2 regions of the Actinosynnema sp. NPDC053489 genome follow, and region 1 is predicted to be linked to the other one. Evidence: riboswitches for the same ligand, from Rfam matches in the RefSeq annotation. Region 1 holds a riboswitch; the other holds the start of a gene.

Region 1 (4,289 bases):
TGGGGGAGGACGAGGTCGCCGCGCTGCGCGCCGCCGGCGTCGTCGGCTGAGGACTGCCGGCCCCGGATCGATCCGGCACCAACCCCGGATCGGTCCGGAAAAGGGCGCGGGAAATCACCGGAAGGGGGACCGGAAATGAGTGGCAGCCCGCATCGACCTTTGTCACGCTCGGTGCGTGAGCCGGCGCAATCAGGTGATGGGCGGCGAAGAGATGACGATGTCGTTGAACCTCGGTGTCCGTGCCAGGGGGGTGGGCGAGCGCCCGTACCTTGGTGATCGGCGGGACCACTGGTCCCCTTGATAGTCCGTTCAGGTGACAACTGAGGTCGGTCGGGCGTGGTGGTGTGGACGTTCCGGTGCGTTCCGGCGCCCGGTCGGGGGAGGGCGGCGGGTTCGACCGTCATCATCCGGGTGAATGAGGGACCATGACCGTTGACACGACCGGAGCGGCGCCCGGCCGCCCTGCGCAGCGACACGGACGGAGACCGATCGGTGAACCTCAAGAAGGTGGTGACGCTGGCGGCGGTCGCGCTGGTGCTGTTCCTCCTGATCACCCGCCCGAACGAGTCCGCCTCGGCGGTGCGGACGGCGCTGGGGTGGCTCCAGTCCGGAGCGGAGTCGATCATCACCTTCGTTCGCAGCCTGTTCGCCTAGGGCCCTCGGCGCGGTCCGCCGAATCCCGCTGAATGCGGTCACGAACGGTGACCGCCGGGTCGGCGCGTTGCACCGTACGGGTGGAATGAGGGCTATAACGCCCTGGTAACAGGGTTTTGGACAAACCGGGGTCTAGCGGTTGTCGGTACCCGCTAATACGGTGCGTCGCATTGGCTGATCTTCGACCGATGAGGAGGCAGAATGGTCGAGGACTCCGGAGTCGACGAGCTGTTGCGGCAGTGGGCGGCTGAGCGCTCGGACGACGCCGAGCTGCGGGAGGTGAACCGGATCAAGGACGCGTGGCTCGCGGAAGCCCCGCCCTCCGCTCCGGGCATCCCGGTGCAGCGGGCGAATGGCGGGCCCCGCGGCCTGGTGAAGGTCGAGTCCGCGGACCCCGCGTACGTGGCGGCGATGAGGAAGCGGGCGCCCGAGGTGCCCGAGGTCCTGCTCGCGGCCGCCGCCAGCTACTGGCAGCTGGTGGGTGACCTGTCCGAGGCCGAGCTGTGGTGGGACGCGGGCATCAGCCCGTTGGACCAGCGCGCTCTGGACTACCGGGCGGCCGGGCTCACGCCCGCCGACCTCGGTCGTCGCCTCGGCCCGATGACGGTGCTCCAGCACCTGCGTCGGGGCAGCGCGGCGGCCTGGTGCGTGGCCAGGCTGCAGAGGCAACGCCGGGACGGCGTGGCCTAGTCCGACGAGTCGGGTCGGGCTCCTGCGGTCGAGGAGCCCTCACCGTTGAGGGGCGGGCTCCCGTGCCGGGAGCCCCGGCCCGTGGGCAGCACGAAGTACCCTTGAGGCGTGCCCGGCCTCCTCACCCCCAAGCGGCTCGCCGTCGCGGCCGCCTGCCTCGTGTCGCTGGTCGTCTGCTGCGGCCTGGCCTACTGGCAGTGGGAGCGGTTCTCCGAGGCCGGTGGCACCTTCCAGAACCTCGGCTACGTCTTCCAGTGGCCCCTGTTCGGCCTCTTCCCCGCGTTCATGGTGTGGCGCCTGCGCAGGCTGGACGCCCGGCGCAAGGCCGAGGCCGCGCCGGAGCCGGTGGCCGAGCCGCCGCGGCCGGTCGTTACCGTTGAGCCCGTCAGAGCACCCGCGCACGACGAGGACGACGAGCTGGCGGCCTACAACCGCATGCTCGCCGAGCTGCACGCGCGGGACCAGCGGTGAGGCGAAGGTAGGGCGATGAGCGGCGCGTTGACCAGGTTCCGGTTCATGGCTTACGTGGTCGGCGTCGGCCTGCTGCTGCTCGTGGTCGCGATGATCGCCAAGTACGCGGGCGGCACCGAGGGCATGATGCAGGTCGTCGGCCCGGTCCACGGCTTCCTCTACGCGGTCTACCTGGTGCTCACCGTCGACCTCGCGCTCAAGGCCCGCTGGTCGATCAAGGGCACGGTCCTCGTGCTGCTCGCCGGCACGATCCCGTTCGTGTCGTTCTACGCCGAGCGCAAGGTGGTCGAGAGCGTCCGGGCCGAGAAGGGCCTGTGACCGGGCTTGACCCCGCCCGCCGCCCACCCCTAGCGTCTGGCGGTACCAACTGAACACGGCCGTCGATGTCGAGCGGGAGAGCCCCCGAGCGGGGCGCCGAAGGAGCAACTCCTCCCCGGAATCTCTCAGGCACAGGTACCGCCCGACGGAGGCAACTCTGGAAAGCAGGCGCACCCGGTGCGCCTCGCCCACGGTGCAAGCCGCCCTCACCCGGTGGCGAAGCTCTCAGGCTCATGGCAGAGGGGGAGGCTCACTCGACGAGGAGTCTCCGATGGGCCGTGTCATCCTTTCGCTCGTGAATCTCTCGGACGTGCCCACCCGCCGACCCGACCGGTCGGCACCTCGGCATGCCCGCACCCAGGGAGGACCCGCCTGATGGATAGCCGCCGCACGCCCCTGCACGCCGAGCACGAGGCGCTGGGCGCCATGTTCACCGACTTCGCGGGTTGGCGGATGCCGCTGCGCTACGACAGCGAGCTGGCCGAGCACCACGCAGTGCGCACGTCGGCGGGCCTGTTCGACCTGACCCACATGGGTGAGATCGTGCTCACCGGGCCGGAGGCGGGCGCCGCCCTGGACCACGCCCTGGTCGGCCACGCGTCCGCGATCGGCGTCGGCCGCGCCCGGTACACGATGATCTGCGAGGCCGACGGCGGCGTGGTCGACGACCTGATCGTCTACCGCACCGGCGACCAGGAGTACCTCGTCGTCGCGAACGCCTCCAACGCCGACGTCGTCCACCGGGCCCTGGTCGAGCGGGCCAAGGGCTTCGACACCACCGTCGAGGACCGGTCCGCGGACTACGCGCTGCTGGCCGTGCAGGGCCCGAACGCCACCGCGATCCTCGCCGGCCTCACCCCCACCGACCTGGGCGCGGTCAAGTACTACGCCTCCTACCCGACCGAGGTCGCGGGCAAGCCGGTCCTGCTCGCCCGCACCGGCTACACCGGCGAGGACGGCTTCGAGCTGTTCGTCGCCCCGGACGACGCCGCCCACGTCTGGCACGCCCTGATCGAGGCGGGCGAGCCGCACGACCTCCGGCCCGCGGGCCTCGGCTGCCGCGACACCCTCCGCCTGGAGGCGGGCATGCCGCTGTACGGCAACGAGCTGAACCGCGACCGCACCCCGTACCACGCCAACCTCGGCCGGGTGGTCAAGCTCGACAAGCCCGGCGACTTCGTCGGCCGCGACGCCCTGGCCGCTGTGGCCGAGCAGGGCGTGACCGAGGCCCTGGTCGGCCTGAAGACCACCTCGCGCCGCGCGCCCCGGCACGGCTACCCGGTGCTCGACGCCGAGGGCAACCGGGTCGGCGAGGTGACCAGCGGCGCGCTGTCGCCCACGCTCGGCCACTCGGTGGCGATGGCGTACGTCGCCGTCGGCAGCACCGAGCCGGGCACCGCGCTCTCGGTGGACGTCCGGGGCAGGCACGAGCCGGTCGAGGTCGTCGCACTGCCCTTCTACAAGCGAACCAGCTAAGGGAGAGACCCACACATGTCCGAGCACTTCAACACCTCCCTGGCGGAGTTCGACCCGGAGGTCGCGAACGCCGTCGCCGCCGAGCTGCACCGGCAGCAGAGCACGCTCGAGATGATCGCCTCGGAGAACTTCACACCGGTGTCGGTGCTGCAGGCGCAGGGGTCGGTGCTGACGAACAAGTACGCCGAGGGCTACCCGGGCCGGCGCTACTACGGCGGCTGCGAGAACGTCGACGTGATCGAGCGGCTGGCGATCGAGCGGGTGAAGGCCCTGTTCGGCGCCGGTTTCGCGAACGTGCAGCCGCACTCGGGCGCGCAGGCCAACGCGTGCGCGATGTTCGCCCTGCTCCAGCCCGGCGACACGATCCTGGGCCTCGACCTGGCGCACGGCGGCCACCTGACCCACGGCATGCGGATCAACTTCTCCGGCAAGCTCTACAACGTGGTGCCCTACCACGTGTCGGCCGAGGACGGCCGGGTCGACATGGCCGAGGTCGAGCGCCTGGCCGCCGAGCACCGCCCGAAGCTGATCGTCGCCGGTTGGTCGGCCTACCCGCGGCAGCTCGACTTCGCCGAGTTCCGCCGCATCGCCGACTCGGTCGACGCCTACCTGATGGTCGACATGGCGCACTTCGCCGGCCTCGTGGCGGCGGGTCTGCACCCCAGCCCCGTGCCGCACGC
Region 2 (4,289 bases), on a different contig from region 1:
TCGGCCAGCAGGTGGCTGGAGATCAGCACGGTCCGGCCGCTGCGCGCGAAGGACTGCAGGAACGTCCGCAGCCAGGCGATGCCCTCCGGGTCCAGGCCGTTGGCCGGCTCGTCGAGCACCAGGATCTGCGGGTCGCCCAGCAGCGCCGTGGCCAGCGCCAGCCGCTGCTTCATGCCCAGGGAGTAGCCGCCCGCCTTGCGGTCGCCCGCCGCGCCGAGGCCGACGAGCTGGAGCACCTGGTCGGCCCGCGAGTCCGGCACGCCGATCGCGGCGGCGTAGACCCGCAGGTGGTTGCGTGCGCTGCGCTTGGGGTGGAAGCCCTGCGCCTCCAGCACCGCGCCGACGACCCGGGCCGGGTTGCCGAGCTGGTCGAACGGCCTGCCGTTGATCAGCCCGGTGCCCGCCGTGGGTGTCACCAGCCCGAGCAGCATGCGCAGCGTCGTCGTCTTGCCCGCCCCGTTGGGACCGAGGAAGCCGGTCACCGAACCGGGTTCCACCGTGAAGCTGAGATTCTGCACCGCTGCGACCGGACCGAACTGCTTGGTCAGGTTCTGCACCACGATGCGGCCTGTGCCGTCGTGCACGCGTCCCTCCCGAGTACTCCTACCGGGCGTCATCCTGCCCTAGCGGGGTCACTCGGGGAGGGCGTGCCGCGGTTTCGACGCGACCCTCGGTATCTCGGTCGTCGTCTCCACGTCCCTCGGGTGGCGCAGCGTCCGCAGGGGGCGGCGGCGCTCGCGGTGCGGCAGGCCGTCGCCGATGAGGTGCTGGTGCGCCATCGTCCACACCTGGCACGGCCACTTCTTGTGCCGCAGGACGCCGGGGCACGCGCCGCAGCGGCCGTCCGGGTCGGGTTGGTGCACGGTCAGCAGCAGCCGCCAACCGTCGGCCAGGCGGTGGATCTCCGAGCGCGCGAGCGGCACCAGGGCGCTCGCCTCGCCGGTGTGCACCGCCTCGTCCAGCAGCGCCAGCCGGCGCAGGACGGCGGCCCGCAGGGACTCGTCCACGCGCTTCACATCCCGTCGGAGACTCGGTCGAGCAACCGGTGCAGCCGCCGGGTCTGCGTGACGGACATCACAGCGGACTCGCCCGGCGGCGCGACCAGCAGGACCCGGTCGTCCTCGACGAGCACGGTCATCGACCGGTCCCGCCCGAACGGGTCGTGGCAGGCGACCCAACCCTCGGCTTCGGCCATCGGCGCTCCGATCGGTGGTGGCGCGGCACGACGCCACGCGAGCGGACGACCCCGCTGCGTAGCCGCGGGTTCCTGCCCTGTGCATCGGTCACGGGGGCGTCGTGACTTACCTGTTATGACCCGAATTCACTCGTTCGCCTGAGGTCGGGCACACCGCGTCGCCACCGCGGGCCGAACCGTGGGCCGGTTCGGTGGGGTCGCTGGGCACGGACCCCGGTTCCCGGCTAGGATTGGTCACGCGGCCCGCTCCCAGTGACCCCCAGGCTGGTTGAGCGGGCCGTCTTTCACGCCACGAGGGCCGCTCACAGCACGTGAGCGGCCCTCGTCGCGTCTTCGCCCCTCAGCCCTCCAGCGGCGTGTGCTCCATGCCGTGCGCCTGCGCGACCGGCAGGTTCGTCAGCAGGCCCTGGTGGGCGTTCAGGCCCAGCGCCAGCGACGCGTCCGCCCGCAGCGCGGCCTCCCAGCCGTGGTCGGCCAGCGCGACGGCGTAGGGCAGCGTCACGTTGGTCAGCGCGTAGGTCGAGGTGCGCGGCACGGCCCCGGGCATGTTCGCCACGCAGTAGAAGACCGAGTCGTGCACCTGGTAGGTCGGGTCGGCGTGCGTGGTCGGCCGGGAGTCGGCGAAGCAGCCGCCCTGGTCGATCGCGATGTCCACCAGCACCGAGCCGGGCTTCATGTCGGCCACCAGCTCGTTGCTCACCAGCTTCGGCGCCTTCGCGCCCGGCACCAGCACCGCGCCGATCACCAGGTCGGCCTCGCGGACGGCCTGCTCGACCGAGTAGCGGTTGGACGTCACGGTGCGCAGGCGGCCCTGGTAGAGGGCGTCGATGTGGCGCAGCCGGTCGACGTTGGTGTCCAGGATCTGCACGTCCGCGCCCATGCCGACGGCGATCGCCGCCGCGTTCAGGCCCGCCACGCCGCCGCCGATGACGACCACCCGGGCCGGGTGCACGCCGGGCACGCCGCCGGGCAGCACGCCGCGCCCGCCGGACGGCTTCATCAGCGCGAACGCGCCCACCTGCGGCGCGAGCCTGCCCGCCACCTCCGACATCGGGGCCAGCAGCGGCAGCGCGCCGTTCGCCGTCTGCACGGTCTCGTAGGCGATGGCGGTGGTGCCCGAGTCCAGCAGCGCCTGCGTCAGCGGCCGGTCGGCGGCCAGGTGCAGGTAGGTGAACAGGACCTGGCCCTTGCGCAGCCGCGGGTACTCCTCCGCGATCGGCTCCTTGACCTTGAGCACCAGGTCGCCCTCGGCCCACACGTCCTCGGCCTTGGCGACGACCTTCGCCCCGGCGGCCAGGTACTCCTCGTCGGTGATGGCCGAACCCAGGCCCGCTCCGGACTCGACCACCACGTCGTGACCGCGCTGGGTCAGCTCGTGGGCGCCCGCCGGGGTCAGCGCGACGCGGTACTCGTGGTTCTTGATCTCGCGGGGGACTGCGATCCGCACGGTGGGCTCCTTCGGCCGTTGTTACACCAAAGGTCCGGTAACGCGATTTCGGTGTCATCGTGCCGGGGGCACCAACGCGGCCGGGCGCGGTTGTGCCGGCCGGACAAGCCTTCGGGCGCGTTGACACCCGCCGGCGGCCCACCTAGCGTTCGGGCCGACCAACTGAACATCGGCCGCGGCGCGTCGTGAGCGCCGGAACCCGCGCGGGAGAGACCTCGGTGAGCAGGCCGGGGCGCCGAAGGAGCAAGTACCCCGCACACTCTCAGGCAGCGAGAACCGCTCGGGTGAGGCGACTCTGGAAAGCGCGCCCCCGGCGCGCACCCACGGTGCAAGCCGTCGCTCCGGCGCGGCGAAGCTCTCAGGTTCCCAGGACAGAGTGGGGCTGGAGGACCTAGCCGTCAGGGAGCGCTGTCGTGACATTTCCGGAGAACCTGCTGTACACGCCCGAGCACGAGTGGGTGGACTGGGCACCGGGTACCCAGGACCCGGTGGCGGTCGGCATCACGTCGTACGCGGCCGAGTCGTTGGGCGACATCGTCTTCGTGGAGCTGCCCGAGGTCGGGGCCGTGGTGCGGTCCGGCGAGGTGTGCGGCGAGCTGGAGTCGACCAAGTCGGTCAGCGACCTGTACGCGCCCGTGAGCGGCGAGGTCGTGGAGGTCAACGCGGCGGCCGTCGCCGACCCGTCGTTGGTCAACAACGACCCGTACGGCGGCGGTTGGCTGTTCAAGGTGGCCGTGACCGACGCGACCGGGCTGCTGACCGCGGCGAAGTACGCGGAACTGACCGGGGACTGACGTCATGGCGATCAGCGTGTTCGACCTGTTCTCCGTGGGCATCGGGCCGTCGAGCTCGCACACGGTCGGCCCGATGCGCGCGGCGATGATGTTCGCGGAGCGGCTGCGGCCCTCGCTGGCCTCCGTCGACCGGGTGCACGTGGAGCTGTTCGGGTCGCTCGGCGCGACCGGCCACGGGCACGGCAGCCCCAAGGCGGTCCTGCTGGGGCTGGAGGGGCACCGGCCCGAGGAGGTCGACCCGGTGGAGGCCGAGCGGCGGCTGGCGGAGATCCGCGCCACCGGGCGGCTGCTGCTGGCGGGTGCGCGGGACATCGCGTTCAGCGAGGACGCCGACCTGGTGATGCACCGGCGCAAGTCGTTGCCGTTGCACCCCAACGGTATGAGCTTCACCGCCCACTCGGGTGAGAAGGTGGTCGACTCGGCGGTGTACTACTCGGTCGGCGGCGGGTTCGTGGTGGACGAGACGGCTACCGGCGCGGACCGGATCAAGCCCGACGAGACGCCGATCGCGCACCCGTTCCGCACCGGCGACGAGCTGCTGGCGCGGTGCCGGGAGACCGGGCTGTCGATCAGCGAGGTCATGCTGGCCAACGAGCTGTCGTGGCGCGACGAGGCGGCGGTGCGGTCGGGGCTGCTGCACATCTGGGACGTGATGCAGCAGTGCGTCGAGCGCGGCTGCACGGAGGCGGGCGTGCTGCCCGGCGGCCTGAAGGTGCGCCGCCGCGCGGCCGAGATGCGCCGCCGGATGACCGCCGAGCACTACGCCACGGACCCGTTGCGGGTGATGGACTGGGTGACCCTGTTCGCGCTCGCGGTGAACGAGGAGAACGCCGCGGGCGGCCGCGTGGTCACC

Evidence for each region. A riboswitch is a leader RNA that binds a small molecule or an ion and turns the genes downstream of it on or off. The one in region 1 is predicted to bind glycine.
Region 2: it holds a riboswitch for glycine, as region 1 does, so the genes downstream of both, gcvH (glycine cleavage system protein GcvH) here and gcvT (glycine cleavage system aminomethyltransferase GcvT) in region 1, are expected to answer to the same signal.

The regions. Positions count from the first base shown of each region.
Region 1 covers NZ_JBITXT010000008.1:414,670-418,958, forward strand. Annotated here, with positions in the region: gene ACIGNX_RS21570 (CaiB/BaiF CoA transferase family protein) at 1-50, shown strand, start outside; gene ACIGNX_RS21575 (hypothetical protein) at 493-654, shown strand; gene ACIGNX_RS21580 (helix-turn-helix transcriptional regulator) at 856-1,344, shown strand; gene ACIGNX_RS21585 (hypothetical protein) at 1,453-1,815, shown strand; gene ACIGNX_RS21590 (DUF3817 domain-containing protein) at 1,831-2,133, shown strand; glycine riboswitch at 2,197-2,284, shown strand; gene gcvT (glycine cleavage system aminomethyltransferase GcvT) at 2,509-3,609, shown strand; gene glyA (serine hydroxymethyltransferase) at 3,625-4,289, shown strand, end outside.
Region 2 covers NZ_JBITXT010000023.1:3,491-7,779, reverse strand. Annotated here, with positions in the region: gene ACIGNX_RS33360 (ABC transporter ATP-binding protein) at 1-584, opposite strand, end outside; gene ACIGNX_RS33355 (hypothetical protein) at 633-1,007, opposite strand; gene ACIGNX_RS33350 (hypothetical protein) at 1,013-1,195, opposite strand; gene ald (alanine dehydrogenase) at 1,536-2,642, opposite strand; glycine riboswitch at 2,837-2,931, shown strand; gene gcvH (glycine cleavage system protein GcvH) at 3,056-3,436, shown strand; gene ACIGNX_RS33335 (L-serine ammonia-lyase) at 3,441-4,289, shown strand, end outside.